2 regions of the Terribacillus sp. JSM ZJ617 genome follow, and region 2 is predicted to be linked to the other one. Evidence: riboswitches for the same ligand, from Rfam matches in the RefSeq annotation. Region 2 holds a riboswitch; the other holds the start of a gene.

Region 1 (16,278 bases), on a different contig from region 2:
CGTGTTCCGTACGGCAAAATTATAGATTTGTACATCCTTCTGCTGACCAAAACGATGGATCCTTCCAATGCGCTGCTCCAGCCGCATCGGGTTCCATGGCAAATCATAATTGATCATATTACTGCAAAATTGGAGGTTGATACCTTCGCCGCCAGCTTCGGTCGCAATCAGTACTTGTGCGTGTTTTTCGAACAGCTCGCGCATCCAATCCTTTTTACCGGCCTTGAACCCACCTCGGAATGGAACGGAGGATATGTCGTGCTGCTTCAGCGTCCACTGCAAGTAAAATTGCGTTGCCCGGTATTCGGTAAAGATGATGAACTTTTCTCCTGGAGGAGCAGCCTTGATCAGCTCGACCACTTTCAGTGCCTTGCTATGCTGCGGCAGCTTTTCAATCTCTTTCATAACGGGCAAATACACATTACCGGTTTCCGGATTTTCCTCGACCATCTTTTTCATGGACAAATATGCCGCTTCCCTGGAGCTGCATAGCTCGCGGAGCAGGGTTATTTTTGCAAAGGTTGCTGCAGCACTGGTGGAGTCTTGCATATTTTCATATACCTGTCGCTCTTGTTCGGTAAAATCAATCCAAATCGTCTCCACTTTCCGCTTTGTCCATTGCAGTCCCGTTTCTTCCCGTCGGTTGCGGACCATCACTTTACGGATAAGCTCCTTCAAGTAATGATGCTCTTCTGCATCTCTTCGGTCATCTCCATATGTATCTTTGAATTGCTTGTAGCTGCCAAGGTAGCCAGGCTTTAGCAAGGATACAAGATTGTAAATATCACTTAGCTTGTTTTGGACAGGCGTTGCAGTCAGCAGCAGGCAATATTTCTTTTTGAGCGATTGGATGAACGCATAGTTTCTTGTCTTATTGTTTTTCAGTTTATGCGCCTCATCGATCAGCACGAAATCATAGTCCTGCTCCAAAATGATCTCCCGGTGAGGGGAGCGCTTTGCCAAGTCGATGGAGGAGACGATCACATCATAATGCTCCCACACATATTGCTTACGCTGGGAGGCTGCCGGAATATGAAATTTTGTGTTCAATTCGTTCACCCATTGGTTCACTAAAGATGCCGGCACGAGCAGAAGTACTTTTTTCACCAAGCCTCGTATCATTAATTCTTTCAATACGAGACCTGCTTCAATCGTTTTCCCCAGACCAACTTCATCTGCCAGGATGGCGCGTCCATTCATTTCTTCCACAACTCGCCGGCTTGCTTCCAGCTGATGGGGATGGAAGGTCATATGCGGCAGATAGCCAGGTGCAACCAACCCGGTAAATGTATCGATATTCGTTTCCTTGGCCGCTGTATAAGCCATCTTGAAATGCTCCCATGATGCTGTTTCTCCTTCTTGCTGCAATTTATCATCCATCATGTCGAGGAAAGGTTTATCATCTTTTATATGCACCTGCATTGTGATTTCATCTCCTTATTCTTCGGAGTTTCGTTTAAAAAGCTTAAAAAGGTAGACACATCGTAAAAATGTTATGTTATAATGAGGCTGAAACCAGACATTATCAATATTTTTTATTAAAATGTTTGGATTTTGCTTTTTTATAGGTTGATTGTCTGTTAGTATGCCCGCGTTTTCCAATTTCATAAACCGCGAGTGAATGTTGGAGGAGAGACCGCTGTACAGCGGCGCCGAAGGAGCAAATATTGAGTGAATCTCTCAGGCAAAAGAACTCCAGCACGACGCAACTCTGGAGAGTGCTTCCGTAGTAGAAGCCACCCAAGAAGCAACTATGGTCCAAGGACGATAAGAAACTTTCTGGTAAATGGACAGAGCCCCTCAAAGCTTTTTCGAGGTGGCTCTGTTTTTTGTTGCGAGGTACATAAGAGAGGAGCAAGATGATGAGTGAGTTGAGAAGAACCCCGCTTTATCCTGCTTACGAGGCAAACAGCAAGACGATCGATTTCGGGGGATGGGAACTGCCAGTCCATTTCAGCAGCATCCAGGAAGAACATCATGCAGTGCGGCAGGCGGCCGGTTTGTTCGATGTTTCCCATATGGGTGAGATTCTGGTTGAAGGACCAGCTAGCAAAGACTTTCTGCAGTTTGTCCTGACAAATGACATTGAACTGCTCGTTCCGAATAAAGCGCAATACAGTGTCATGTGTTATGAAAATGGCGGAACAGTAGACGATTTAATCGTTTATATGCTGGAAGAGAACCGTTATCTGCTAGTTGTGAATGCCAGCAATACAGCAAAGGACTTGGAGTGGCTGCTTTCTCATAAACGAGATGGTGTCAGTATCGAAGATCAATCAGATGCTTATATGCAAGTTGCCCTGCAAGGACCTCATGCAGAGCAAATACTGCAGAAGCTGACAGATGAAAAATTGTCGGAAATTTCATTTTTCCGATTCGCTTTTCCAGTGCATCTGGAAGGGGCGGAAGGAGATTTCCTAATCTCACGCACAGGCTACACTGGCGAAGATGGCTTTGAAATCTACGGACCGGCTGCAAGCGGGCAAGCTGTCTGGGAGCTTTTGCTGGAAAACGGTCAAGCATACAATCTTCAGCCAGTTGGTTTGGGTGCAAGGGATACCTTACGCTTTGAAGCGAATCTGCCGCTGTATGGGAATGAGTTGTCGAAGGACATTACGCCGATCGAGGCGGGAATTGGATTTGCAGTGAAAACGAATAAGTCTGCCGAATTCATCGGAAAAGAGACCTTGAAGAAGCAAAAAGAGAACGGAGCGAACCGGAAGCTCGTCGGCATTGAAATGCAGGAAAAAGGGATACCGCGCCATGGTTATCCAATTTTCAGCGGTGACGAACAAATCGGTGAGGTAACGACAGGAACAAAGTCACCGACACTGGATAGTTATATCGGCCTTGCACTCGTACAAGCGGATGCTGTCGAAGAAGGCAGTCTGGTGGAAGTGCAGATACGAAAGAAACGGCTGCAAGCCAAGGTAGTTGCAACACCATTCTATAAACGGAAATAGAGGGAGGATACAGCATGGATTTCAGGTACTTACCGATGACAGAGCAAGACAAAGAAGAAATGCTTCAAACGATAGGCGTGAAAGACACGGAGGAGCTGTTCTCTGATATCCCCGAGGAAGTTCGCTTGAAGGGACCGCTTCAGATCAAGGAACCGAAAAGTGAAGGGGAATTGAAAGCTGAACTGGCAGCTTTGGCAAGTCGTAACGTGACGATGAAAACACATGCTTCCTTCCTTGGAGCTGGTGTGTACGATCATTACATTCCTTCGATTGTGGATCATGTTATATCGAGATCTGAATTCTATACAGCTTATACGCCGTATCAGCCTGAAATTTCCCAAGGAGAGCTGCAGGCAATCTTTGAGTTCCAGACGATGATTGCTGAGCTGACTGGAATGGATGTTGCGAATAGCTCCATGTATGATGGCGGAACTGCACTTGCAGAAGCAGCGACATTAAGCGCTGGCCATACGCGGAAGAAGAAAATCATTGTATCAGAAGCGGTTCATCCGGAATCTCGACAAGTGATCGATTCTTATGGAAGAGGGCAGCATTTGGAAATTGTCACAGTTCCTCATAAGGATGGCTTGACCGATTTAGAAGCACTGGAAGAAGCTGTGGATGAGGATACGGCTAGTGTCATCGTGCAATATCCGAATTTCTTCGGACAGGTCGAACCGTTAGCTGTTATTCGCAAAATCATAGATGCACAGCCGAAAGCGATGATGGTTGTCTCCAGCAATCCGTTGGCTTTAGGATTCTTGACTCCGCCAGGCAGCTTCGGAGCAGATATCGTTGTTGGGGATACACAGGTATTCGGTATCCCGGCGCAGTTCGGCGGTCCTCACTGCGGCTATTTCGCAAGCTCAGCGAAATTGATGCGCAAGCTGCCAGGAAGACTTGTCGGACAGACGAAAGATGAGGAAGGCAGACGTGGTTTCGTTCTGACACTCCAAGCACGTGAGCAGCATATCCGCCGGGACAAGGCCACATCGAATATTTGCTCCAATCAGGCATTGAATGCTTTGGCTTCTTCAGTTGCCATGAGTGCACTAGGCAAAAAAGGTGTAGCTGAGATGGCTCACTTGAATATCCAAAAAGCACTTTATATGAAAAAGCAGCTTGAAGCACACGGGCTGCAAGTCATCTTCCAAGGTGCCTTCTTTAATGAATTGGTAATTAAAGTAGAAGATGATGCGGATGCACTGAATGATCATCTGGTTACACAAGGGTTTATCGGGGGGTATCACTTGGGACGGATTGATGATCGTTTGAAGAACCACATACTTGTAGCTGTGACGGAGCAGCGCACAAAAGAACAGATTGATACATTTGTAAGAGAGGTGGCTGCAGTCCATGCAAAACAATACTGATTTCCCATTGTTATTCGAACAAACGAAAGCAGGCAGGACAGGATACAGCTTGCCGCCGCTGGATGTTCCGGAAACGGATCTTTCAGAAGTTTTCGAGTCAGAATATATTCGAAGCGAACCAGCAGCGCTTCCAGAATTGAGCGAGCTGCAGATCATCCGGCATTACACAGCTCTTTCAAGAAGAAACTATGGCGTTGATTCCGGATTCTATCCGCTCGGCTCTTGTACGATGAAGTATAATCCGAAAATCAATGAAGATGTCATCAGAATGGATGGATTCAGCCACGTTCATCCGTATCAGGATCACAAAACGGCACAAGGTGCACTGGAGCTTATGTTCGATCTGCAAGAGCAGCTGAAGGAAATTACCGGTATGCACGAGGTTAGCTTGCAGCCTGCAGCAGGAGCTCATGGAGAGTGGACTGGACTGATGATGATCCGTGCCTTGCATGAGAAGAATGGCGAGACGCAGCGTACGAAGGTTATCGTGCCGGATTCGGCGCATGGAACAAACCCTGCTTCGGCAACTGTTGCTGGATTCGAATCAGTAACAGTTAAATCAAATGAAGAAGGACTAGTTGACTTGGAGGATTTGCGTCGAGTCGTTGGAGAAGATACAGCAGCGCTGATGCTTACGAATCCGAATACACTCGGTCTGTTCGAAAAGGATATTTTGGAAATGGCCAAGATTGTCCATGAAGCAGGCGGTAAATTGTATTATGATGGTGCAAATCTGAATGCCATCATGGGTTATACAAGACCTGGAGATATGGGCTTTGATGTTGTGCACTTGAATTTGCATAAAACATTCACCGGCCCGCATGGCGGCGGGGGACCAGGATCGGGTCCTGTCGGCGTTTCGGAGGAGCTTGCAGCCTTCCTGCCGAAGCCGGTTGTCCGCAGACAAGGGGAAGGAATCATCCTTGACGAAGATCGTCCAGATTCTATCGGACGAGTGAAGCCATATTACGGAAACTTCGGTATCAACGTACGTGCGTACACGTATATCCGGACGATGGGACCAGAAGGACTGAAACGTGTAAGTGAATATGCGGTCCTGAATGCGAATTACATGATGCGTCGCTTGAGTGAAGCATTCGATCTGCCATACACCCAGCATTGTAAGCATGAATTCGTTCTTTCCGGGCGCAGACAGAAAAAGCTGGGTGTCCGTACGCTTGATATCGCGAAACGATTGCTTGATTTCGGGTACCATCCACCGACTATTTACTTCCCGCTCAATGTTGAGGAAGCACTAATGATCGAGCCAACCGAAACAGAAGCGAAAGAAACATTGGATAGTTTCATTGATACGATGCTGGATATTGCTGCAGATGCAGAACATAACCCAGAGATTGTACAAGAGGCGCCGCATACAACAGTCGTCAGCAGAATGGATGAAACGACTGCCGCCAGAAAGCCGATTCTTCGCTATACACCTACACCAGAATGAAAAAAGAGCTTTGCACACATAATGTGCAAAGCTCTTTTAATCACCTTTACGTTTGATCTTACCGCTCCAGGCTTTGAAACCGCCTTTTAGCTGATTAAGATCCTGATAGCCTTTTTTATGCAGCATTGCTGCAGTACGAACAGTACGTGTACCGTTTTGGTCATACATATAAACAGGCTTGTCCTTGCGGATTTCAGCCAAACGGTAGCGAAGCTGGGTAAGTGGGATATTCCGTGCACCTAGGATGTGTCCGCCGTCGAATTCCTTCGGCTCACGTACATCAATCAGCTGCGCTTTACGGTATCCAGCTTTGAATTCTTCCTCTGTAAGAGTTTTCAGGTGTTTCTTCTGAATGAAATAGCGGATTACACTATATGCGATGAATACAATCAGTGCAACTCCAATAACTAGTACTGCTTCCATGTCATTTCCCCCATCTGCTGATACTCCAACTTACATTATAGCAAGCAGGCGCTTATTTTCAAAGATTTTTTATAGCTGTTCATATAAGTGTAACACTTTTGACCCGCTTCAACTTTGTTGGCTTGTTTGTCCGCTGGAAAAGGTGTATCATATTAAGATAGAAGTTGCAGTGGATTGAATGGAGGAGTTTTATGCCTACACCGAGCATGGAAGATTATATTGAACAAATTTACATATTAATGGAGAAAAAAGGATATGCCCGAGTGTCCGATATAGCAGAGAATCTGCAGGTACATCCGTCTTCTGTTACGAAAATGGTGCAGAAGCTGGACAAAGATGAATATCTGAAATATGAAAAGTACCGTGGCTTGATTCTTACTGATAAAGGAGAGCAGGTCGGCAAACGGCTTGTCTATCGGCATGAACTTTTGGAAGACTTCCTGCGAATAATCGGTGTCGAGGAAGAGAATATTTATCAGGATGTAGAAGGTATCGAGCATCATATGAGCTGGAATTCAATCGAGCGGATCGGTGATCTTGTTCAGTACTTCCAGGAAGATAATGAACGGAAAGAAGCATTGATCAAAATACAGCAAAAACAGAAGTCTTAACAGAAACCATCCAATTTGGATGGTTTTTTTGTTCTAAAAAAGCACTTTCCTGATTAGGTATAATAAAAAGTCATCATGGAGCGTGCTTATGAAAATAGACGGTGTTTTCTCAGGCGGCGGGGTGAAGGCTTTTGCATTCATCGGTGCTATACAGGCTGTGGAGAAGGAGAAATACGAGTTTGAAAATGTGGCTGGCACCTCTGCTGGTGCTATTGTCGCCGGCTTGCTGGCAGCAGGCTACAGCGGGGAAGAAATGGAAGCATTGCTTCAAGAAACGGATATCAGTAAATTCACCGATCCTATTAAGCTTACAAGATATATTCCCTTTGCCAACTGGCTGACGCTTTATTTTAAGATGGGCCTGTATAAAGGAAATGCATTGGAACGCTGGCTTTATGAGGCATTGGCAAGAAAACAAGTGTATACTTTTCATGATTTGAAGCCTCGAACATTGAAAGTGATCGCAGCAGATGTAACGTTAGGCAGGTTAATCGTTTTTCCGGATGATTTGAACGAGACATATGGAATCGATGGCGGAAGTTTCCCGGTAGCCCGGGCTATTAGGATGAGTGCAGGTATTCCGTACATATTCATGCCGGCAAAACTTCTCTATAACAATCGGAAAAGAAGTCTGCTGCTCGACGGCGGAGTGCTGAGCAACTTCCCGCTTTGGACACTGGAAGGGGAGGAGCGTCTATTGAGGCGGCCTATCCTGGGAATGAAGCTGAGTGAAGCAGTACAAAAAATTCCGGTCCAGAAAGTTCATCAATCTTTTGATCTGTTTTATGCGCTTTTTAAGACGATGAAGGTAGCGCATGATATGCGTCATATAAATCAGGAAACAGCAAGGGACATCATCTTCATTCCGGTAGAAGGTATCGGAATGGCCGATTTCGATATATCAGCTTTGGAAAAGGAGAAGCTGATAGCAGTCGGCAAAGAGAAAGCAGAGCACTTTCTAAAACGCTGGCCATAAAAAAAGTCGGGCATCAGATGCTCGACTTTTTGCGTTTCTGTTTGTTTCCTTCGATGACACGAAGCTGCGGACCGCGTGAGCGATCCTTTACCGGACGTTTTTTTCTGGCAGCGGAAGCTTTTTTGATACTAGCTGCTGGTTTAGCTGGTTTGCTGACAGGGCGGGCTTTTGGCTGCTTGTATTTCTGTTTGGACTGCTTTACTGCTTTCTTATATTTCTGCATATCACTGCTGCTGCCGCTGCCGCCTGCAGCGGAGCGGCCACGCAAGCGTGTAAGAATGAAGTAGAGTAATGCACCAAAGAGGACGGCACCTCCGATCCAAACGAGCACGTTTTGGAAGAATGCTCCTGGATTTGTCACGAGCTGCATGCTGACACCGATGACAGCAAGACCAATCAAAACAAACACGATGATGGAAGACCCAGATCTACGCAACCCATTTTCCTCCTTTCCATGCCTTGATGGTGACATGGTTTCGTTATCTTACTATCTTTATACCACTATTCACCTGTACAGAATCATTTTCAAGCACTTTTTTGAAAGAAGCCAGGGCAACTTCCACTTGATCATCCTTTGGCTCTTTTGTCGTGACCAGCTGCAGCCATAGGCCTGGATAGCCAAGGAAGCGAAGAACAGGGATATCACGAACCTTATTCGTCAGCTGCAGTACCTCGAAGGACAGACCGATGACAAGCGGCAGAAGCAGGATACGGTTCACCATACGCCACCATAGCGGATCTGTGGCAACGAACATATACACAATCACCCCGACTATGACAGTGAACAGCATAAAGCTTGATCCGCATCGATAATGAAGCCTGGATTGCTTTTGTACATTCTCTACCGTAAGAGGCAGACCGTTTTCGTAACAGTTGATCACCTTATGTTCAGCGCCGTGATATTGGAATACACGTCTGATCAATGGTGTCAGGGAAACGAGATAAACATAGGCAAGAAGCAGGATAAGCTTCAGGAAACCTTCCAGTGCAACTTGTTCGAACCTGGAAGGAAGCCACTTGTCGAAGAAATCCGCGACGAGTGCAGGAGTCAGTGTGAAGATCAATTTCCCGAAGATAAAGGATAGTACACCAACGGCACCGATACCAATGATCATTGCCAGCTTTGATTTTTTCTCCTCTGGAACTATCTGTGCATCGTCCTCAGGATTGACCCCGTAACGTTCTGAAGAAAAGTTCAGATGCTTCGTGCCATTGGCGCTAGCGTGTATGATCGCTGCGATTCCTCGCAGTATAGGTATCTTTTTCAGCTTGGATAATTTCGGATTGTCTTGGCGTTCGACGGTTAAGTAGTCTATGCTCTCGTCATTTCTGCGAACGGCAGTAACGAAGCTGTTTTTTCCCGCAAACATGACACCTTCAATGACGGCTTGCCCGCCATAGGTATTGGTTTGTTTATCTGACATTATTTCACCAGCCTCGTTTCGATTTCCTTCTATTTTACTAAAAAAATACAGATAACACTAGATGGCATCTGTGATTAAAATCGTTTGGTTAAGGCATGCTACGTATTGAGGTGAATTTTATGCAGCAAAACCGCAAAACCGCATCACGTTTTAATAGAAGTGCCGTCGCTACCGGATTCGTCGGCGGCGTGCTTTGGTCAGCCATCGCATGGGTAGCATACTTCTTTCATTTTACCGACTTGTCTGTGGCGGATTTCGTCCTCCGTTCCTGGGTTTGGATGCCTTGGGCTGACACTTGGGTGGCTGAGCTGATCAGCATTTTCATAGTCGGTATTCTATCCATCTTGATTGCCTACTTGTATTTCCTGTTCTTGAAAAAACAGCAAGGAATCATCCCCAGCTTAATTTTCGGTGTGGTGCTCTGGGTTCTTGTCCAGTTGGTGCTTGCCCCGATTATCCATGGCGTGGATAGTGCATTCCAAGCAGATCGGAATGCAAATATCACGACAATGTGCTTGTATTTGCTTTATGCTGTATTTATCGGATACAGCATCAGCTTCGAATACCAGCAAAGTGAAGCATACCAGGATAATTAAGCATTTCGAATTTTCAATCACAAAGCCTTCGTCTTATGTTACACTATGTGAAAGTTAAAATAATGTAACCAAAGGATGAAGAACGTGAATCGCTTAATGTTGATCAATGGACCGAATTTAAATTTGCTCGGAACGAGGGAACCTGGTATTTATGGAAGTCACACGCTGTCTGACGTAGTTGCGGAAGTTAAAAAAGTGACAGACAGCTTTGGATATGAACTGGAGGACTTTCAATCGAATCACGAAGGTGCGATGGTCGACAAGATTCAGGAGGCTGGCCGTACTTGCAGCGGAATTATCCTGAATGCCGCGGCCTACACGCACACTAGCATCGCTATCAGGGATGCAATTGCGAGTGTCCCGATTCCGGTACTGGAAGTGCATATATCGAATATCCATACGCGGGAGGAATTCCGTCATCATTCGATGCTGGCATCCGTGTGTAAAGGTCAGGTCGTCGGTTTAGGTATTAAAGGATACCGATATGCGGCTTTAGCGCTGCTGGAGAAATAAAGGGAGAGGAAGAAACAGATGGAGAAATTAGAGAAATTACGTGCCTTAATGGAAAAGAAGAACTTGGACGCATTCATCGTAACGAGTGCACAGAACCGCCGATACATATCAGGCTTTACCGGAAGTGCAGGCCTTCTTATCATCACTAAATCGAAGCAGCTGTTCCTCACTGATTTCCGTTATATTGAGCAGGCAACAGAACAAGCTCCTGATTTTGAGATCATCGAGCATAAACAGTCCATCATTCAGGAAGCTTCTGCACAGCTTCTTAAAGAAGGTGCTCAGCAAGCTGGATTTGAGCATGAAGATGTTACTTTCGCACTGTACCAGCAGTTTCAGAATGCTGTACATGCAGACCTCATTCCTGCATCAGGCTTGATTGAGGAGCTGCGTCTGATCAAATCAGAGGCAGAGCTTGCTATCATGAAGACCGCTGCCGAGATTGCCGATGCAGCATATACACATATCCTTACTTTCGTGAAGCCAGGCATGAAGGAAATCGAAGTTTCCAACGAGCTTGAGTTCTTTATGCGCAAGCAGGGCGCGACACAATCCAGTTTCGATACGATCGTCGCTTCCGGATACCGTTCCGCATTGCCGCATGGTGTAGCATCAGATAAGGAGATTCAAAAGGGCGAATTGGTTACGCTTGATTATGGTGCCCTTTACAATGGATATTGCTCGGATATCACCCGAACTTTTGCAGTAGGTGAGATAAGTGACAAATTACGTGAAATTTATGATATAGTACTAGAGGCGAATCTTCGAGGAGTAGCAGGCGTGAAACCAGGTATTACTGGTAAAGAAGCCGATGCGCTCACACGAGACTATATCTCCGAAAAAGGCTACGGTCAGTACTTCGGACATTCAACCGGACATGGGCTCGGTATGGATGTACACGAATCGCCAGCTCTATCCTTCCGTTCCGATACGGTATTGAAGCCGGGAATGGTTGTTACAGTAGAGCCGGGGATCTACATACCGGAAGTAGGCGGATGCCGAATTGAGGATGATCTCGTGCTGACAGCTGATGGCAGTGAACGCCTGACGTTCTCCACTAAAGATTTAATTACTTTGTAACAGCCGTTTTTCGAAGGAGGAAAACAATGATTTCAGTAAACGATTTTCGTACGGGCTTAACAATCGAAGTAGATAATGGCCTGTGGCAGGTTATCGATTTCCAGCACGTAAAACCAGGTAAGGGTGCGGCATTCGTACGTTCTAAGCTGCGTAATTTGCGTAATGGTAACATCCAGGAAAAAACATTCCGTGCTGGAGAGAAAGTATCTCGTGCACATATCGAACATAAAAAGATGCAATATCTTTATGCTTCTGGTGAAACACATACTTTCATGGACACCGACACATACGATCAGCTGGAACTATCTACAGCGCAGATCGAATATGAGCTGAAATTCCTGAAAGAGAACATGGAAATCAGTGTTATGACTTTCGGTGGTGAAACACTTGGTGTAGATCTTCCGAATAACGTAGAATTGAAAGTTGTAGAAACAGAACCAGGTATCAAAGGTGATACTGCAAGCGGCGGTACGAAACCAGCTATCGTAGAAACTGGTTTGAGTGTGCAAGTACCTTTCTTCATCAACGAAGGCGATGTACTTATCATCAACACTTCAGATGGAAAATACGTATCACGTGCATAAGACAGCGAGAGGGCCTCTTCCCAACATGGGAAGGGGCTCTTTTTTTGTGGCATAAACCATTCAGAGGCACATACATTACAGTATGGACAACGTGTCCAATCGAAGTTAGAGGTGAGCAGAATGAAGGAAATCCAGAAATTGTTTCGACCGCCTTTACAAGCTCTCTTGTCAGAAAAAGTAGGGAGACGATGGGACAAGCTGCAGGAAATTCGCTGCCGGACGAATCAGCAGCTTGAGTTGTGCTTCGATGACGGAACTGAATGGATTAAAGCTTCGCTAATGGAGGCTGCAGATGCTCGGTTCATGCTGAATCAATTGAGTGATTTTTCTTTATATGCACTTGAAAATGAATTGCGAGAAGGTTATATCACCATTGCAGGAGGGCATCGCGTCGGATTGAGCGGGCAGGTCAATACAGAGGGCGGTGTCGTAAAAGCTCTTAAGCATATATCCTCCTTCAATATAAGAATTGCCAAAGCAAGACCAGGAGCAGCGGGAAAAATCATGTCTTCCTTGTACAAGCCTGACGGCACTTGTCGCCATACGCTTATCATAGGACCGCCGAAGTCTGGTAAAACGACCATTCTTCGTGATATAGTCCGTTCTCTATCAACAGGCTGGCAGCAATATCCGGCGTTGAAGACTGCAGTCGTTGACGAACGCTCTGAAATTGGAGGAAGCATCAATGGCATACCGCAGCATGATCTTGGAAAAAGGACGGATATCATGGATGCCTGTCCGAAAGCAGAGGGTTTAATGATGCTGATCCGATCGATGTCCCCTGATGTAATAGTGGCGGACGAGATTGGAAGCGAACGGGATGTCCAGGCATTGCAGGAAGCCTTGCATGCAGGTGTGAGGATCGTATGCAGTGTTCACGGTGACAGCTTGGATTCCATCCGTCAACGTCCTTCTTTAAAGCCCTTATTCGAACAGAAAGTATTCGAACGCATCGTCATTTTGAAGAAGGGCATGTCTCCTGGCGTAGTACAAGCTTTGCTGGAAACAGCTAGCCCGGCAGGTGCAAACGCATGAAGTGGATAGGAGCAATACTTGTGCTTATTGCCGCAACTTGGGTAGGTTTCGAGCTGTCCCGCAAACTGCAGCAGCGACCAAAGCAAATCCGCCAGCTGATCAGCAGTCTGCAGGTGATGGAGGCAGAAATACTCTACAGTCAGACAAGCATCATTGAAACAAGCGAAAATCTGGCCAAACAGGTTCCGTATCCGGCAGCTTCCTTTTTTCAATCTTTATCTGATAAGCTGCAGCTGCATCCGGCAGGTCTCTATGACTGCTGGGAAGAGACGACAGAGGCTTGGATAGGCACAACAGCACTGAAACCCGCTGAAAAGGATGTTTGGCTGCAATTCGGCCGTACACTTGGCCAGCACGACTTTGAACAGCAGCAAAAGCATATCCAGCTGGCCAGAACCCACCTGGAACGGGAGCTGGAGGAATCAGAAGAAGCGAGTCAGCGTTATGGAAAAATGATCCGTAACCTTGGATTCCTGACAGGTTTGCTGATCGTACTACTGCTTATCTGAACGAGGTAGGAAAGGAGTCCGCTATGCTCGGAGAAGCAATGATTCTATTTCAAATCGCAGGTATCGGGATGATCGTCGCAATCATTCATACTGTACTGAAGCAAATGGGAAAGGAAGAGATTGCACAATTCACGACACTGATGGGTTTCATCCTGGTACTGCTCATCGTCTTGGGCAAATTATCGGAACTATTCCAGCAGATCAAGTCGGTGTTTTTATTCCAGGGATGAGGCGATTAAGATGGATATCATTATAATCGTATCCATTGGCATTGTAGCAAGTTTGCTTGCCTTGATTGTAAAAGAACAAAATTCATCGATTGCATTTTTTGTTGTCGTGGTGACGGGCATCATCATTTTCCTGTTCATCCTGCAAAAGATTACTGGCATTCTGCTTCTGATTGAACAGCTGGGTGAACGGGCAAATGTGGAAGGTCTTTATATCAAAACGATCTTGAAAATCATCGGCATTGCTTATATCACGGAATTTGGTGCGCATCTAACACGAGATGCCGGATTATCAGCAATTGCTGCAAAAATAGAGCTTGCCGGAAAAATCATTATCATAACGGTGGCCATACCGATTCTGACAGCGGTCATCGAGACAATCATGAGTTTCATGCCGGGCGGATAAGGAGCTGGATACGTTGAAACGCTGCTTGGTATTTCTTTTTGCTTTGTTTGGTGTTCTTGCACTTCCATCAGCTGCTTTTGCGGAGACAGGCCAAGCAGAAGAACAGGAGGCTGCGATCACAGCATTCGACAGTCTGCCGACTGAAGAACTCACGGGTTATTGGGAGCTTTTATCAGACAAGTACGGCCAGTTTATACCAGAACTGGAGAAAGGCTCTTTCGTTGATTTTATCAAGCAGCAAGGAGATATCTCCATCCAATCATGGTTGAAGGGGCTTTTTGAATATCTGCTGTATGAGCTGCTGCTCAATGGAAAGCTGCTTGGTATCTTGATTCTTTTAACTTTATTCAGCAGCATCCTCCAGACAATCCAAACCGCATTCAATAAAGGTTCAATCAGCAAAGTCGCTTATTTGATCGTATGTATGGTCCTTCTGACACTTCTTTTGAACAGCTTCCGTTTGTCGGTGAATTACGCAATGGAAGCTATCAATGGTATGAGTGATTTCATGCTGGCTTTGATTCCGCTGCTGCTTGGATTGATGGCTTCGTTTGGCAGTTTATCTGCCGTTGCTTTCTTTCATCCTATCATTGTTTTCCTTATCCACGCCAGCGGGCTATTGATCGCAAAGATAATCATTCCATTATTCCTCATGAGTGCTCTCTTGCATCTAGTCAGTACAATCAACAAAGAGTATCCAGTAACCCAGCTCGCCGATTTATTGAAAAACATCGGACTATGGCTGTTGGGTATTTTCTTTTCTGTCTTTCTTGGTGTCATCTCCGTCCAAGGTGCCGTTACAGCGGTACAGGATGGTGTAGCGATGAAGACAGCCAAATTCGTTACCGGAAACTTCATACCTGTCATTGGCCGTATGTTCACCGATGCTACTGATACTGTGCTTAGTGCTTCACTGCTTCTGAAGAACGCAATCGGGATTGTCGGGGTGCTGATCGTTTTGGCAATCTCGTTGTTTCCGGCAATCAAGATTCTCGCTATCGCACTTATCTACAAAATTGCCGCAGCCTTGCTGCAGCCGCTAGGTGACGGACCGATCATCAAATCGATGCAAGTGATGAGTAAGTATATCCTTTATATATTCGCTTGTCTGCTCGTAGTCGCGTTCATGTTCTTCATTGCCATTGTCATCATTGTGGCTTCGAGCAATGTCACATTAATGCTGAGATAGGAGCTGGTCACTTGGAAGCCTTGCAATCATGGGTGATGCAGATCATTCTGTTCATCCTTCTCGCTTTTGTACTGGATATGGTTTTACCAGATACCGATATCCGCAAATACGTCAAGCTGGTCATGGGGCTCATGCTGCTCCTGTTATTCCTTAAACCAGTTTTCGCATTATTCCAGGTAGATTCAACGAGAGCGGTGCAAGAAGCAATGGAAGGCTTTGCTGCTTTGACAGACGCCCCCTCGATAGAAAATTCAATAGAAGAGAAGAAAAGTGAAATAGATTCCGTACAGCGCGCATATATTGAGGAACAGATGGCTGTCCAATTGAAGGACCAAGCAAATCCAACGCTGCAAGAGAAGTTTCATATGCAAATTACAGACATCGCAGTGGCCTTTAAGGAGGGAGAGGATGAGGAAACGACCGAAGCAATCGATTCCATCCAAGTAACGGTGCAGGATACCGACCAGGGATTACCGGAAGGAGAAATCAGCGACGTCGTCATCGACAGTTCCCGTCCTATCGAAGCAAATGAACAGACCGAGGACATGGAGAGAGTGAAATCCTATCTGGCCGAAATCTGGGAGCTTGAAGATCTGCCACTTGAGGTCACCCAAAAAGGGGGGACAGGATGAAGAAATTACTAGACAAGCTTTCCGAACAGTGGAAGCTGAAAGATTCCCAGAATAAGAAACCGACAAAGCTTGGATATTTGGTCATTGTCGGACTGCTAGGTGCTTTGCTTTTACTCGTAAGCGGCTTATTCACGGGACAGAAGGAGCCAGATGGACAAAACACCAAGCAGATTCAAAATGAATCAGCAGCAGAAACAGAAGAGACTTTCGCAAAGAAAGAAACCGACGCTTCTTCGGCTTCGACTACAGATTTGGAAGCAGCGTACGAGCAAGACCTGGTCGGC
Region 2 (16,278 bases):
ACCTGCAACAAAGGGTGAAATCACAAAAATGATCAATAGTCTAAAAGAGAAATTAGATCAAGTGTTTATACCTGACAGTTATCTAGATTTTTTACAAAATGTAAATGGCTTAGACTTTAATGGTCTTGTAATTTATGGGGTAGATGAATCTTTTCTGGATAATCCAGTAACTGAAGATGTTCATGGCTTTATAGAAACAAACGAATTGTGGTATGAAAATGACTGGCAGAAGCAGTATATATTTTTTGGTGACTCTGATACCGCGTGGTACGCTTATGACACAAAAGAAACCAGATATGTAGAACTTGATAAGCCCTCCGGCACGCACATTCAATCATTCGAATCCTTCGATGCGATGTTAGTTGATGCCTTAAAACTGGTACTCTGAGATACTACTCTTACGTTATGCTGTGGTCATTCGTTAAATAAACTTAACTTATAGTTAGATAGAATCACCGATCCTTGGGTTGGTAATTCTATCTATGTTTGTTAGATATCAAACTAATTCAGCTAGATATCATTTCTCACTTTACTTACTATATAATTTTTTTATTCTTTATTTACTCTCCCCCAATACAACCCAAACAACAAAACAAACCACACCGGCGTCAGCAACAACGCGGGCCGTGTCTCATCAGCAACCAACATAATAACAAGAACCCCTGCAAACAACGCCAGCACAGCATAGTTCACAAACGGCGTAAATGGTGCCTTAAATGTTGATTTCTTCTGCAATTTCGGACGTGTTTTCTTATATTTAATATGACAGATAAGAATGATGCTCCAAACCCAGATAAAACAGATAGCACTAATGCTTGTGACAATTCCAAAGGCTTGTTCTGGGATGAGTTTGCTTAAGAGCGCTCCTACTGATACGACAATCGCTGATAGCCATAAGGCATTCGCTGGGACGTGCTTTTTATTCAGTTTAGCAAGCTGGGATGGCCCCTGGTCTTGCTTGCTTAAATTATATAAGGTGCGGCTTGTGGAAAACATGCCGCTATTCCCGGCTGATGCTGCGGATGTTAAGACGACGAAATTGATGATACCTGCAGCGATTGGGATACCAACCAAACTAAATGTTTTTACGAACGGACTCTCTGCTGCATTCAGCTCTGTCCATGGGTTTATCATTAATAAAACGAGTAGTGCTCCAACATAGAAAAATAGAATTCGTAATGGTATCTTATTGATCGCAGATGGGATGTTCTTAGCTGGGTTGGCTGTTTCGGCTGCTGATACCCCAATCAGTTCCACTCCGACATATGCAAAGACTACCATCTGGAAGGCTAGCAAGAAGCCGGAGATTCCATTTGGAAACAGTCCGCCATGCTCCCACAAATTTGTAACCGATACGGTTCCTGCATCTGTCTGGAATCCAATCACCAACAGAAAAATACCTATTCCAATTAGCGCAAGAATCGTCACTACCTTGATCAAGGCAAACCAAAACTCCAATTCCCCGAATAGCTTTACCGTTAATAGATTAAGCCCTAATAAAACGACTACACAGATAAGTGCAGGTATCCATTGCGGGATATCAAACCAATAGTTCACATACACCCCGACAGCTATTACGTCTGCCATCGCTGTCATGATCCAGCAAAACCAATACGTCCATCCCGTCAAAAACGATGCCCAAGGTCCGAGATAGTCTTCGGCAATGTCTGTAATAGATTGATAGCCTGCTTGCGATAACAGCAGTTCCCCTAGTGCTCGCATCACGAAAAACAGCGCTATACCTACGATCAAATAAGCAAAGATGATAGAGGGACCTGCCAGCTGTATTGCTTTTCCAGATCCTAAAAATAATCCGGTACCAATCGTACCGCCAATAGCGATAAGCTGTACATGTCTATTGGATAAGTCCCTCTTTAACTCTTGTTGTGCCAACTCTAGCTCCTCCTTCATTTCAACCCAATAAAAAAAGAGATTGGAGGCTCTCCAATCTCTTGATCACAAGAATAACAAATACTATTGGTCATACGCGCGCAGCACAACACAAATACATATCCGATACTCTTCTGTCCTTTTGCCTGAGATTGTGAACCCTTCGGCGCCGCGCAAATGGCGGTCTCTCCAGAAGCTGCTCCTGCTATAGTGTGATCCATAGCATTCATAGCTCTATTATTAAGTTATTTAGATTCTGTTGAATAGTCATTATTCTATTCCTTGTTAGATTTTTTGTCAAATCCTAATTTCGTCTCCGGGCTCGTCATTTCTACTAACACCAGCATTTCAGCATTTTATGTGCTGTTCACCAAGATTCCGCTAAACCCCTAAGATACTTGTACCCTTCAATATTTTATCAAGGACATATAATACCCTGTATCCTAAAATAATGGAGGTGAAGATATGTCAGTTGGACAATATCGTTCATTATGCCAAAAGTATACCGGTAAAGCTGTTGAAATCCGTTGCCATGACGGAAAAGTCCATAGAGGAATCATCCAGCGGGTAGACCGGGATCGTGTATATTTGCAGCCTATGGGCCGCTCCAGAAATCTAGGAGGCTTCGGTTACGGAGGCTACGGAAATGGGTATGGCGGCGGTTATGGCGGTGGTTTTGGGCGCGGCTTTGGCTTTGGTTTTGGAGTAGCTTTTGGAGCCATCGCAGGAATAGCCTTGCTTTCTCTATTCTGGATCTGACTATATAGCCGTATTCCATATAAATTTGATTACCGTATGACAGCATGAAAAAGCCTGGAATTGGTGCAGCCGGGCTTTCTTCATGTCCATGTCTCCGGAGTTCTCACAGGATATGTAAGCATAAGCTCCATAAACCCTTACATATCTCCGGCAATTACACTGGCTTCGACAGACAGCAAGTCTTCACTGGATAAGCTGTATCTTTCCATATAATTTTTGACTACATGATAACCAACACAATACCCTAGCATCTTTGGATACCTGCGATGACCAAATAAAATAGCTTGATATTCATCATCCTTCGGCAAAAGCTCCTGCTTCGGAACAATATAATCAGACCACATTTTCTCGATTTTCTTATCCGGATAAAACGATGCCCACCTGGCAGTCAGTTCCTCTCCCAATCTTTCCGTAACAGCATTTTCAGCTATCCCCTCTAATACAATCGCATCCAGCAAAGTGTACATCTCTTCGCTCTTATCAAAGCGATTCAGTCGGCAAACATGATTATACTCATGCGTGAATATTGCTTTTATCTCCTCTTCTGTATTTTCTGGTGATAAAAATAAAAAGAGCTTATCCTTGAATGCTAAACCGGATTTACCGCCCAATTGCTTTTGCAGCCATTTATTACGGGCATCTGAAGGGAAGATATAGATAGGTATATCCGGACCTTCCCACTCCTTTTGCAGAAATGCCTCGTCCTGCCGCACGATCTCCCACACCTTTTGATCCAGCTGTTTACGCTTTTTCCTTATCGGACGGTACATGCCATGCCGTATGAAGTAATCATATATTTCAGCTGCAGAAGCGTCAGCAAAAAGTGCAGTTAGCTTCTCGCAAAGTGCGAGTGGATCTTCATAATTTTCAAGCAGCCATTCATCCGTTCTGATTACGCTCATTTCCTCCCCCCTAACACCACCAATTTATTCAGTATGAAGACTATTGGCACAAAACTTTTCTGTATTCATAGCATATTGCAATGATGTCATATAAAGGCAGGGGTTACGTTTGAATTACACATATCTTGATTGTCTCGCATTATTTGGAGTGGGTGGCGCCCATCCCGGCGGATTACAATTAACGAAGAAAATCTTGGATGAGGAGAAAATCAGTAGTGATACAATACTTCTGGACGCAGGATGCGGCACGGGGCAAACTGCTGCTTACCTAGCTCAGCAATTCGGCTCCAGTGTTAGTGCCTTAGACAACAGCAGCATAATGGTGGAGAAAGCCCAGCAAAGGTTCTCAAGTTTAAATCTACCGATTGAAGCCAAACACGGAGACACTGAAAATCTCCCCTACCCGGATAAGCATTTTGATATGGCCCTCTCCGAATCCGTCCTTTCCTTTACCAATGTTGCCTCCGCTATTCGTGAGCTCAAAAGAGTGCTGAAGCCGAACGGAAGATTATTCGCAATCGAAACTGTATTGGAGCAAACAATTTCAGAAGAAGAACGGTCTTCTATTGTGGATTTTTATCGCTTCCCACAATTATTAACGGAGGATGAATGGCTGACAGCCTTTAGAAAAGCTGGATTTCAGCAAGTTGATATAACGAAATACCAACCAACATTGGATCAGGTTGATGAACAGAACGCTGCTGATTACTCCCTATCAGAATCTATCGATGATGCATTGTTAGAGATATTGGAAAAACACAAGGAAATCATGCAGCGAAATAAAGATAAGTTGGGGTTTCGCATATTCAGATGTAGTTGAAACAAAAAGAAGCTCAACGCTAAATGTTGAGCTTCCTTTTTCATATTATCAAATGCTTCATGAATCCAAGGATTTTATTTACCACCATTCAGCATGCCTTCTTGTGGTATTTCAAGCTTGAAATGCGTGCCAGTCGATGAACTGTCGACTATACTTATATCCCCTAAGTGTTCAGTCATCATCTTCTTCACAAACGCCAGACCTAATCCCATTCCTTGCTCTTTATCTCCCAGCGAAATAAAGGGATCAAATACACTCAACCAGTTCTCAGGATGTATACCCACCCCAGTGTCGATAAAGTGTATGATGATATTCCTATCATCAATCTCTGTGCTGATTGTTATCTTCTTTTCTGTCCTGTTTTCCGGCATTGCTTCCACGCTATTTTTGATCAAATTTATAAATACTTGTTTTAAGTTTGCACTATTCAGATAAACATTCAGTGGTGAATAGATATTTATGAACTCCAACTCAACTTTGTTCTCTTGCAGCATTCCGTCTGTAAATGCAATGGATTCTTGGATTATCTTCGCAAGATCATCTGTTTTATAGATCAATGCTGACGACCTCATGTACGCACTATAATTATCTGTAAGCTGCTCTAAATGGTCAGATGCATCACCTATCATTTTCAGTTTCCGTTTATCACTTTCATCCAGGGAACCATTTTTGTCCATTATACTTGAGAAACCTTTAATAATAGAGTTTGTGTTCCTCACTTCATGAATCAAACTGCCAGTCAAATGACCCGTGTAGTCTAGTTTTTTCTGTTTTTCCAATAATTCATGAGAATGAGCCTTCAAATCTACATTCAGCTTTACAAAAATATGCATGCTCGCAACCGAAAATAGTATTACACCAATGCTGCTAGTAAGAACGCCGGTTAAAGGAAAAAAGTTCAGAATTCCTGGTATGACCAGCAGCAATGCATTGAATGAAAAACCCATAAGGAAGTTCTTGAAGTGTGAATTCCGAATTCTCTTCGACAATACAGGCATAACTACTAAGAAAATCACAATGATAGCCATGTGTATGAAGAACACCCAAAATAGCGGCCCATAATCAGGAAAATAGTAAACACCAGTATACCTCTCCTGGGTAACAGTCAATCCTTTTATTCCTAAGTCCGTCCAATTTATCACATACACGATAGCACTCCATATCGTGAAGCCAATCAGTGCTTTTTTGGTGAAAAAAGCATACGAAACATTCGTCAGCCAATTCCTCTTTTTCACCATTGATGGCTGGTCTTTGATAATCCGGTAAGCTACATATAATACAATAGGGAGCCCGAATGTCGGCCCCGCACGAAACAGCTTGAATAGAAATAGAATCATATCTTCCGACAGAACATCCTTAAAATAAAGAACTCCGATATCCAGCTGCCAAATGGTGATCAGGATCATATATATGATCATTCCTGTCGACAGCTTTGTTTCATTGTAAACTTTGCCTATGCTCAACGCTAAAAACAATGGCAGTAAACCAATGGCACATATTAATATACCAATAATCATACCTGCTAACCCCTAACTGCTGAAATCCACATCATGGATTTGACTATGTTCTTTTGTACGAAAGTAATGTGGATTCCATTACGCGAATTAGGAGCTATTAAACCATAATTTCAGCTGCCTATTCTCATATATCCCTTTATAACTTATGCCTGTACATTATATCAGATGTATTCCGTTCAGTTGCGGCAGACTCAGTTCGATGCTCGAGACCTTACATTAACGAATATTCACGTGCAAACGAAAATAAAAGCGCTCAACACTACGAGGCTGAGCGCTTTTCTCTCCTAATTTCAGACTGGAGTATCCTCCATATCTAAGGGATATCGAATCGATATTATCTGATTTGTTTTTGATAGTTACAACCATGCAGCATTCCTTCTTGCGGTATTTCAAGCTTGAAATGCGTACCACTTGGCGAACTTTCGACTATCGTTATATCTCCTAAGTGTTCAATCATCATTTTCTTCACAAAGGGAAGACCCAATCCCATTCCTCGCTTTTTATTTCCCAAGGAGATAAACGGATCAAATACACTTACCCAGTTCTCTTGGGGCATGCCCTTACCAGTGTCGATAAAGTGTATGATGATATTTTTATCATTAATGTCTGTTCTAATAGATATCTTCTTTTCCGGCCTGTCTTCCGACATTGCCTCGACGCTATTCTTTATGAGATTGATAAAGACTTGTTTTAAGTTTGTCTTATTCAGATAAACACTCAGTGGCGAATAGTTATGGATGAATTCCAGCTCGACCTTATTTTCTTGAAGCATCCCTGCTGAAAAATCAATAGACTCTTGGATAATCTCCGCTAGATCCTCTGTTTTAAAGGCTAATGCAGAGTCCTTCATATATGCACTATAATTATCTGTCAGTTGATCTAGATGTTCGGATGATTTACCTATCATCTCCAATGTCCGCTTATCCCTCTCATTTAGATCATCACTTTTTTCCAGCATACTCGAAAAACTTTTAATAATGGAGTTTGTGTTTTTCACTTCATGAATCAAGCTGCCAGTCAGCTGACCTGTATAGTCTAGTTTTTTCTGTTTTACCATTAATTTATATGAGTGGTTTTTCAAGTCTACATTGAACTTAATGAAGACGTGCAGGCCTCCCACTGAAAATATAATGACACCAATACTGCTTGCTAGAAGGCCAGTTAGAAGAATGTTGTTTAGAGATCCTGATACAATTAGCAGCAATGCGTTGAATGAAAAACCCATAAGGAGGTTCTTAAAGTATGAGTTTCGAATTCTTAATGATAATACACATACCACTAACAAGAAAAATACAATACCAGCCATGTGCAGGAAATAGACCCATAAAAGCGGTCCGTACTCAGGAAAATAGTGAGTACCAGTGAATCCTTCATTGGCAACGACCAACCCAGTTACTCCCAAGTTCGTCCAGCTTATGAAATAAACAACCAGACTCCATATAGTGAAGCCAATTAGTGCTTTTTTTGTAAAAAGAGCATAGGACATTTTCGTAAGCCTATTCGTTTTTTCCGTGACGGATGGCTGATTGTTGATAATCCAATAAGCCATATACAATACCATGGGAAGGGTGAACATCGGCCCTGCACGAAACAGCTTGAACAGGAATAATGTAATATCCTCTGACAGCACATCCTTAAAATACAGAACTCCTATATCTAACTGCCAGATCGTGATTAAGATCATAGATATGATCATCCCCACCGATAACTTTGTTTCATTGTAAACTTTGCCTATGCTCCATGCTAAAAACAACGGCAGTAAACCGATGGCACATATTAATATACCAATAATCATACCAACTAAACTCCTAACTGCTAAAACCCACATCATGGATTGTATTTTGTGTGTTATTTCAACCATGTCCATGTATTGTAATAGCTGCTTTCACCGCACCATTTGGAGGTTCAGCATCATGTACTATTCCAGACTATGTATAAATTATTACACCTTTTGTTATAGGATTTATAACCCATAACTCATTGCTACTATTATCATAAATTCCTTCATACCCAATGGATACTTATACCCACATATTATACCAGAGGTCTTCCATTTAACTACTACTGTTAGTAAGGAAAAACCTATTTGGAATACTTTACCTTGGATTAATTTGGTGTACAAATGAGGAGTTCATACTTTGAAAAGATAGAATGACTTAAACAAAAAATAGTTATTAGAAATCCCGATATTTGTACTGGCATGTATCCCCCTTATACCAATGCCTTGACTACCAATGGTTTAACAGTTGATACCCCCATATATATCTGAAAAATTTAAATATTGAAATTTATTATGATGTGTTATACAATCTCACAAACAGTGAATGAAGAGGTGGATGATGAAAACGTTAGAGCGATTTAGTCAGTTTGTCGGAAGTACCTTCGCGTATTGGGTCATTTTGTTTGCGGTAATAGCTTTTATGCTGCCGGCAGGATTTACATGGATTGTCCCGCTTATTACCCCGCTGCTCGGAATCATTATGTTTGGTATGGGTTTGACTTTGTCAGCAAGTGATTTTAAAGGCGTGGTAAAACGTCCATTTGAAGTTATGGCAGTCGTGGTCGCACAGTTCTTGATCATGCCGCTGCTTGCCTTTGCTTTGGCAAAAGGGCTGCAATTACCTCCAGAAGTTGCTGTCGGCGTCATTCTCGTAGGATGCTGCCCTGGCGGAACGTCTTCTAACGTCATGACCTTCCTAGCCAAAGGTGATGTGCCATTATCCGTTACGGCCACAGCAGTCACAACCGTTCTCGCACCAATCGTAACACCTGCACTCATTCTTTTATTTGCGAGCGAATGGATTGAAGTCAGTCCTGTCTCCTTATTTATTTCTATAGTGAATGTTGTCATCATCCCGATTGTCTTGGGGTTATTAGTGAAACGCTTCTTCAATAGACAAGCACAAGCAAGCGTAAAAGTACTGCCGCTAGTCTCCGCTGTCGCAATTATGGGGATCGTAGCAGCCGTCGTATCCAATAGCCAAGAACAAATCGCACAAACCGGACTAGCAATCTTCGGTGTCGTCGTGCTGCATAACGTGCTCGGCTACCTACTCGGATTCGCCTTCGCCAAGCTCCTGCGAATGGATTTGCCCAAAGTCAAAACAACATCCATCGAGGTAGGCATGCAAAACTCAGGATTAGGCGCCCAGCTTGCAACAGCACACTTCTCCCCGCTGGCCGCTGTACCAAGCGCTATCTTCAGTGTCTGGCATAATATCTCAGGTTCCATTCTGGCTAATATTTTTGCGAAAATGGGCAGTGGTGAGAAGAAAGTAGATGCTAAGGAGCAGATATCTTAATAGAATTAGCCATCCTCCTACTAGAGGATGGCTAATTTTTTATTAAACCCCTAGTAATAAGAAGTCTTTCCAGATTGATCCTTTCTCTTAGCTTTATCACCAATATATAACCATCTTATAGCCCCTAAGACTTCTGTAGTGTTTTTCCAAAAAACGACTCTTTAGTTCTGGTAAAAAGGAAGTGTTTTTGCTATTTCCCCTTTCACCAAAATTTTCCTTTATTATAATTACAAGTAAAGAACAGCTCCGGATATATCAGGCGGTGAAGAAAATTAAAAATTTAGATGTACAGGACATCCAGCAGCAGATTGAAAGCACAAAGAAATTTATCAGACAAACAAAGGAAAGTGTAGAACAGGTCAAACAAGCCCTCAATGGTGTTACGACTCTTCACGATGGATTTGAAGGCAATACAGCCGATTCCATCCGCTCCTTTTTTGAGGAAACGCACAAACCCTTCCTCGAATTTATGGAAAGCTTTTTGGTACAATATGAAGAAGCATTAGGCACCGTTAATGAGCAAGTTCTCTCCTTCGAACCAAATGAAAGTGGCTTTATCCGCCAGGAATTCTTAGAAGACGAACTGACTAATAAAATGCAGAAGGCACAGGAAAGTCTATCTGCTACAACTAACATGATTAATCAACAGCTTAATAGTGTAAGTGATCTTGCATCCGTATCACATGTAAAAGATGACACATTCCTAGATTCAGTTGCTGAGGCAAAAAAGAGAATTAACAAGACAGTAGATAATATGTACGAAATGGACTCGAATGCTACCAGCAAGCTGGATAAGTCTGAGGACGATATACAGCAGCTGAAAACGTATGTGTCTAAGCTGAAGAGTGCGATTGACAAGAATAATATTACTGTAGACAATTTCAATGTAAGCCAATTTAATAGTGTTTTTTCCTCTTATCATAACGAGTTTAAAATGATGGCAAGAGGCAGAAATGCTCTTGCGACTGGTGAGAAGGCTGAAATTACACAAGACGAATTCAACTCTTTGTTTCCATTTGTCAAAACTACAGAATCTGTTATGGATTACTATAACGAGTGGAATGGAAGTTATCATACACTAAAAGACGGCAGGATTATCCGAGAGTACCCTACTCAAGATGGTCCCCGTTTTGAATTCGTTGGTAAAATCCCTAACCCTAGAGCAAGTCAGCCGTCTGATGAAACAAATATCGTAATGGATATACTAGGTCCCGCATGGAAAGACACTGTGAACTATTTCACAGAAGATTTCGTTACCCTATTTGATCCAGAATCTTCTTGGTGGCAAAGGGGATTAGCAGCAGCATTTATAATTCCTTGGGGAAAAGGCATAAAATCGGAATTTAAATTTGGAGTTAAAAAAGGCCTTGATGATATTCGTACAATATTAAATTCAAAAGCCCCTAAATCGAAAAGATTTAAAGCTGGCCTCTCTCTTCTAACTCCTCCTAATCCCGGACAACAAGCCTTTCAGTTTGGAGAGAAATATATTAAGCCGGTCTTGTTGAAGAATGGTGGATTTCTTGCTAAGAAGGCAGATGGTGGTAAGGTGAAAAATAAGCTGAGTGACCTTGAGGATAGAAAAACTTCAAAAAACAGCTTAAAAAATCGAGATGAGGAGAATAGAAAAAGTAAATGGTGGCATCAAGGTTACGTTGATAATCTTAGCAGCAGTCAAACTTTACTTGGAGTCAAAAAATCCCCTAAAGGTTTATCAACACTAGGAAGTACGACCAGAAATAATGCATTAGATGCAGGTAAAAACTGGGCTGGAAAGGATGCAGAGGCAATACATGATACTTCCGGAAACTTCATTGGTTATAAAAGTAAGGATAAAATGAAAGCTTTTAGACTTCAGTATAAACCCAAAGAGAAGATGTGGAGAGCAAATTTTACTGAAAACGAAAAAACAGTAGTAGGTTCAAAGACAGAATTGAGAAATGTGCATGTTGATATATTAGACTAAAAAGGTGGAAAAAAAGATGTTAGAAATCAAATCTATAGTTAAAGATATTGAAGATTGGGGTGAGGACGCGGACGATTTCATCGTTTCTTTTGAAATTGACGTAGGAGAACAGGATATACCAGCAGCGTCAGATATGCTTACCTTTAGTGTTATAAGCCCAAAAAGATTAAATAAAGTATTGGATAAAATTGATATAGAAATAGGACATGGCTATCTTTTGATGAAAGATTTTAATATTAGAAACGTGCAATTATCTCTAGATAATATTATGAACAAATGTAAAGACGAGGATTATGATATATATCTGAATAACCTATCGAGATATTTTAAGTTGCACGATTAAACAGAGAATACCTTGTTTAAATATCAAATAATATACATATGGCAAATATAATACCATTACATTTTGCAATGAATTCACTCGCATATATGACGTAGAAATTGACTATGAAGATCTAAGTAAACTTGAAAACAGCCTCTTCTCAGAATTAAGTTCTATTACTGCAAGATTCTCTCCTTATGAAGAGGATTTCGAAATACCGAATGTATATTAATGAGCACGAAGTAAGAGATGAAGTGAAAGCGATAGAACAAAGGTTACAGATTTAATTCTTTTATAGTTCTCTTGCTTAAAATACCATCGATAATAAAATCATAATTCTTTTATGAAAAGTAATAAAAGGGAGATTATATCATCAAATATAATATGAATTTTGATGAATTCGCCCAAAGAGTAGCAATGGGTGAAGAGTTTCAATTTTACTACAAAAACGAAGGTTATTGGATTAGCAGAAATAATGAAGGTTTTTATTTAACGAGAGTTCAAGATAGTTCCTCCCAAACATTCAAAACTTCAGGGGATTTATTTAGAAAAGGACGAATAGAAAATAAAACTATCCGTGAATTATGAGAAGAAATAGAGGTTTGATACAAAGTAAAAAATTTTTCAAGATAAAAAACAAAAAGGTAAAACAACCAATGCAAATTATTAATATAATTTGGTTATCCCAAGAAGCCCTAGAGGCAGAGGTAATTGTATCAGATGGTGCCCACAATATAATGTGCTTTTCACAACCATTCCAATGTGAAATTGGGGACGAATTGGATGGGTCCTTATATTGTTTCAATGTTACAGAGTTAGTTAAATCCAAAGATAACATTCCTTATATAGAGAAACTTAATGACCACTTTTCTTACAGATTAACTTGTAAACTACATGATAAAGAAAATCTGCAAGTCATGTTAGGGAATTTACTTATAGAATTAGATAATGATACGATACCCGGTGATATACTTGAAGATGACTTCATAACTTTTGAATGTCAAAGAATAGATATTTATTAAATACAAGGAAAGCAGTAATCAATGCCCCTTAGATTAACTATTTAAGTCTTCTCGAGTGTGGCTTATCATGAAAATGAACAAAATGAAGATGTTTTTGAATTCCTTGGAGGTACCTTTCATCAGGATATAGAATCACCTGAACATGCCTTTGAGGAATTTTTAAGGGAAACAAATAGTATATCTTAAGGATGCCGTTTTATTTCTTAAGGAGTTTATCAATAGCACACTAACTAAAGAAGAGAAAAATAGTTTTATTGAAGAAAGTGCCGATGGAATTTACTTTCCTGCACTTGGATAGGAACCTATTGATTGGTTACAAGGCATAATATCGCAAATAGAAACTGAATTATGTAATTAGTTTACCTAGTTAAGGGACGAGAGATTAACTCTCGTCTTTTTGTATATGCTGTAATTCGGTATAAGCATGTATTCTCTGCAGATGGGTATACACAAACAGTTACGAAACAGATTCTCGGATATGGCGGACCCGGTAAAATATTTTAATTTAGCACATTCACAAAAAGATGCTCAGCGACATAGCCGCTGAGCATTCTTAATTGGAATAGAATTACGTTAATCAAGCTTGGTATTCTTTATCAATAATTAAAATCGGTTTAATAGTAGATCCATTCGCTGAATCCTCAAATGCCTGCTGGATATCATCCATTTCATAGAATTTCACCAATTTATCGAATGGGAATTGACCGTTTTGGTAGAACTTCACTAGTTTCGGAATGATCAATTGCGGTACAGCATCGCCTTCTACAACACCTTTCAGTGTTACAGCTTTTGTCATGATTTCATTCGTAACGTTGATTGTCAGGTCACGTTTACCGACGGCAACTGTCGCACATTCGCCTTTCACACGTAGGCAGCGGATTGCGGCTAGTGTAACTTCTGGAACACCTGTTGTTTCCAAGGAATAATGTGCACCTTTACCAGTAATTTCTTTGATTTTCTCCGCAGCATCTTCGTTTTTGCTGTTGATTGTATGTGTTGCGCCAAGCTCTTTCGCTAATTCCAAACGGCTGTCATGGATATCAACCGCGATGATTGGGTAGCAGCCAGCGATTTTCGCAGCCATCATACCAGATAGACCTACAGCTCCTGTACCGAATACAACAAAGCTTGTACCAGCTTCTGGAGCCAGGGAGTTCAAGACAGTACCACTGCCTGTCATAAGACCGCAGCCAAGTGGTCCCAATAGACGAAGGTCAGCCTCTTTATCGATTTTCACCACGTTCTTCTCATCTACTGTGCTGTACGTAGCGAAAGAAGATTGGCCGAAGAACTGTGACACTTCCTGCTCATCTTTATGAATTGGTGATACACCATATTTGTTTTTACCTGCAAAGTTAAGCTCCATCATGTTTTCACAGCCGCCTGCATTACCTTCCAGGCAGTTATCACAATGACCGCAATAACTGAATCCTAGTACGACATGATCCCCTGGTTCAACAGTAGTAACATTGCTGCCTACTCTTTCTACAATCCCTGAACCTTCATGTCCTAGTACAGCCGGATATGGTACTGGCAGCGAGCCATCAAGAACAGTTGCATCTGTATGACAAACACCCGAAGCAACAATCCGTACCAACACCTCATCAGCTTTTGGCTCATCCAACTGCAGTGTCTGTTTGTTGAAATCGCTTTCTTCCGTAGTTAACATTGCTTGGATTTCCATCCTAATTCCCCCAGTTATACATTTTTCAATTATATTAAAAAGATTTATAATATAATTAACCTAAGTATAAAGAATCAGTTAAGAACGTATCAATCATTGAAAAAACGAAAATGTATGGGTTTTCAACACATAATTTAACAGTGTATCGTTTTTAGACAAAAAAAATAAAATGTCTAAAAGTAATATATTTCAACGAAAGTAACAGTGAGGGAAAATCATGCCGAAAACAGACCGAAGAATTGAGCGAACAAAAGCCACGCTAATAGCAACGTTTCAAAAACTAGTCTTAGAAAGAGGCTATTCCAAAGTCAAAGTAAAAGATATTGTAGAGGAAGCAAATTACAACCGTACAACCTTCTACGTACATTACGACGGCAAAGAGCAATTAGCAAAGGAAATGATCGAACTGGAAATGGAGCGTTTTTGTTATGAATTCTGCAAACCAGTTCGCGATAACCCCATCCTCGACTTAACGAAGATGAATCCAAATGAAACAGATGTGTTTCAGTATATGAAGGATAACAACCATTACTATGACTTACTTGTTATCCAAGATCCGATACCAGGAATCCGCGAAGCTTTGTTAGAGGTGCTAAAGGATATCTTCCAAAATAAATTCTCCTTTATAGGAGATAAGGCATCTGAGATTAATGCGGACTATTTTACTCATTATAGAGCTTATGGTATTTATGGCTGGATATTGGAATGGATTAGGGCAGGGTATGACGCAACGCCTTCAGAGATGGCGCGGAGGATTATTAATTTGTTGCATTATCATTCTTCGTTGATGAAGGAGGTTAATAAATAACTCTAGGTTAAGATAATAGATCTATAGCCTTGTCTAAGTTGAAAGGACATTGCTCCCACTAAAATACCTCAGCCGAGAATAATCGGCTGAGGTGCATTTAAGATACAGTCTTAATTCCTTTATTACTCTACAATATACCGATAAATCTTCTTATCCACCGGCTCTTCCAAAATCATATTCATTGTCACTACAGGAATAACTTTATCTTCTCCGCTTCTCATCTCTTCCTGCTGAACAGTTTGTTTATCTGGATGAACCTGACCTAAATAATAAAAACCTAATCCTTCATCATCATCTTTTTTCACAAACAAATGAATATCGATGTTATTATCATCCGCATTTATGATTTCTGCTACTTCTTTAGAAGCGATAGTACGTTTGCTTCTGGTATACCATTTAAATGTTTGTTCATTTAAAAAGGTATCTTCGTAGGCAACACTGGACTCTACGTCTTCGTCTTTGTGATACGTCACAAAAATAGGACATGTTTGATGTTTTGTTTTATAACCATAGATTGTGGAGCTTTCATCGCTATCCCAATTCAACAGACGACATGCATCTTTACGTGTGTATTTTTCGTAGCGTGTGAGTATATTGTTGTCATATTGTTTACTCTTCTCTATAGAAGTTAATAGGACATCCTTAAGAAGTTTAGCAAAAGTATTATTCGTGTTAATACTTTCTTTTACTTCCTTCCTTATCTTCAGAATATGGCTCTCTAATTCAACAAGTGGCCATTCACCATATTTTTTACGGTTCGTTTGACTAAAGAAAGATAGATCCAGTATACGCAGCACGGAGGTAATGGTAGCATCATCACATGATAATCCTTTTTCAGCAAGTGAACTTCGATACTCCTCAAAGGAAACTTCTGAGCGCTCACTTAACATCTCTAATAAGACTACTTCATGGAGCCTTTTTCCATTTAGTAACTCCTGAGAGACCATTGTTAAAACTTTGTTTTCATAATCCGTGATTTGAGGTACTTCTTCTTTTACAGCAATCAAGAATTGATGATAATTATCCTTAGCTTTAATAAGTACATCTGGATCTATGGAGTGGTGCAAAATAAAATCCTGCAAATAAGGAACCCTACCCAATCGATTTCTTAAAGCAGTATAAGCATCTTTTAATGTCTTCATTGCTGTCAGTTTGCTATCACTAATAGATTTATAAATCTGTTTCTTAGCAATATCTTCAAAATTAACAGTCGAGATTCCCTTAATATAGTCAGTGTTCTTCATCCGGCGACGGATCGCATCCTTGTTTTGAGAGCTTTCGCCGGA

What was found. Region 2 has a riboswitch for glycine ahead of ACH6C1_RS01620 (amino acid permease). Riboswitches for the same ligand answer to the same signal wherever they lie in the genome.
Region 1: linked by a shared signal. The riboswitch ahead of gcvT (glycine cleavage system aminomethyltransferase GcvT) and the one ahead of ACH6C1_RS01620 (amino acid permease) in region 2 are both predicted to bind glycine.

The regions. Positions count from the first base shown of each region.
Region 1 is NZ_JBISEQ010000002.1:614,804-631,081, reverse strand. It holds gene ACH6C1_RS09400 (DEAD/DEAH box helicase) at 1-1,422, opposite strand, end outside; glycine riboswitch at 1,618-1,706, shown strand; gene gcvT (glycine cleavage system aminomethyltransferase GcvT) at 1,863-2,963, shown strand; gene gcvPA (aminomethyl-transferring glycine dehydrogenase subunit GcvPA) at 2,978-4,336, shown strand; gene gcvPB (aminomethyl-transferring glycine dehydrogenase subunit GcvPB) at 4,320-5,789, shown strand; gene ACH6C1_RS09380 (rhodanese-like domain-containing protein) at 5,826-6,212, opposite strand; gene mntR (transcriptional regulator MntR) at 6,404-6,823, shown strand; gene ACH6C1_RS09370 (patatin-like phospholipase family protein) at 6,912-7,799, shown strand; gene ACH6C1_RS09365 (SA1362 family protein) at 7,813-8,235, opposite strand; gene ACH6C1_RS09360 (DUF1385 domain-containing protein) at 8,279-9,223, opposite strand; gene ACH6C1_RS09355 (YqhR family membrane protein) at 9,343-9,819, shown strand; gene aroQ (type II 3-dehydroquinate dehydratase) at 9,904-10,332, shown strand; gene ACH6C1_RS09345 (M24 family metallopeptidase) at 10,351-11,412, shown strand; gene efp (elongation factor P) at 11,439-11,996, shown strand; gene spoIIIAA (stage III sporulation protein AA) at 12,117-13,031, shown strand; gene spoIIIAB (stage III sporulation protein SpoIIIAB) at 13,028-13,540, shown strand; gene spoIIIAC (stage III sporulation protein AC) at 13,564-13,770, shown strand; gene spoIIIAD (stage III sporulation protein AD) at 13,775-14,173, shown strand; gene spoIIIAE (stage III sporulation protein AE) at 14,187-15,362, shown strand; gene spoIIIAF (stage III sporulation protein AF) at 15,374-15,994, shown strand; gene spoIIIAG (stage III sporulation protein AG) at 15,991-16,278, shown strand, end outside.
Region 2 is NZ_JBISEQ010000001.1:307,975-324,252, reverse strand. It holds gene ACH6C1_RS01625 (YrhA family protein) at 1-388, shown strand, start outside; gene ACH6C1_RS01620 (amino acid permease) at 550-1,893, opposite strand; glycine riboswitch at 2,015-2,093, opposite strand; gene ACH6C1_RS01615 (LSm family protein) at 2,356-2,649, shown strand; gene ACH6C1_RS01610 (DUF2268 domain-containing putative Zn-dependent protease) at 2,787-3,551, opposite strand; gene ACH6C1_RS01605 (class I SAM-dependent methyltransferase) at 3,661-4,371, shown strand; gene ACH6C1_RS01600 (sensor histidine kinase) at 4,446-5,888, opposite strand; gene ACH6C1_RS01595 (sensor histidine kinase) at 6,223-7,683, opposite strand; gene ACH6C1_RS01590 (bile acid:sodium symporter family protein) at 8,228-9,190, shown strand; gene ACH6C1_RS01585 (ribonuclease YeeF family protein) at 9,453-11,156, shown strand; gene ACH6C1_RS01580 (Imm8 family immunity protein) at 11,173-11,499, shown strand; gene ACH6C1_RS01575 (hypothetical protein) at 11,896-12,066, shown strand; gene ACH6C1_RS01570 (hypothetical protein) at 12,081-12,500, shown strand; partial or broken gene ACH6C1_RS01565 (contact-dependent growth inhibition system immunity protein) at 12,558-12,795, shown strand; gene ACH6C1_RS01560 (NAD(P)-dependent alcohol dehydrogenase) at 13,078-14,184, opposite strand; gene ACH6C1_RS01555 (TetR/AcrR family transcriptional regulator) at 14,402-14,992, shown strand; gene ACH6C1_RS01550 (DEAD/DEAH box helicase) at 15,115-16,278, opposite strand, start outside.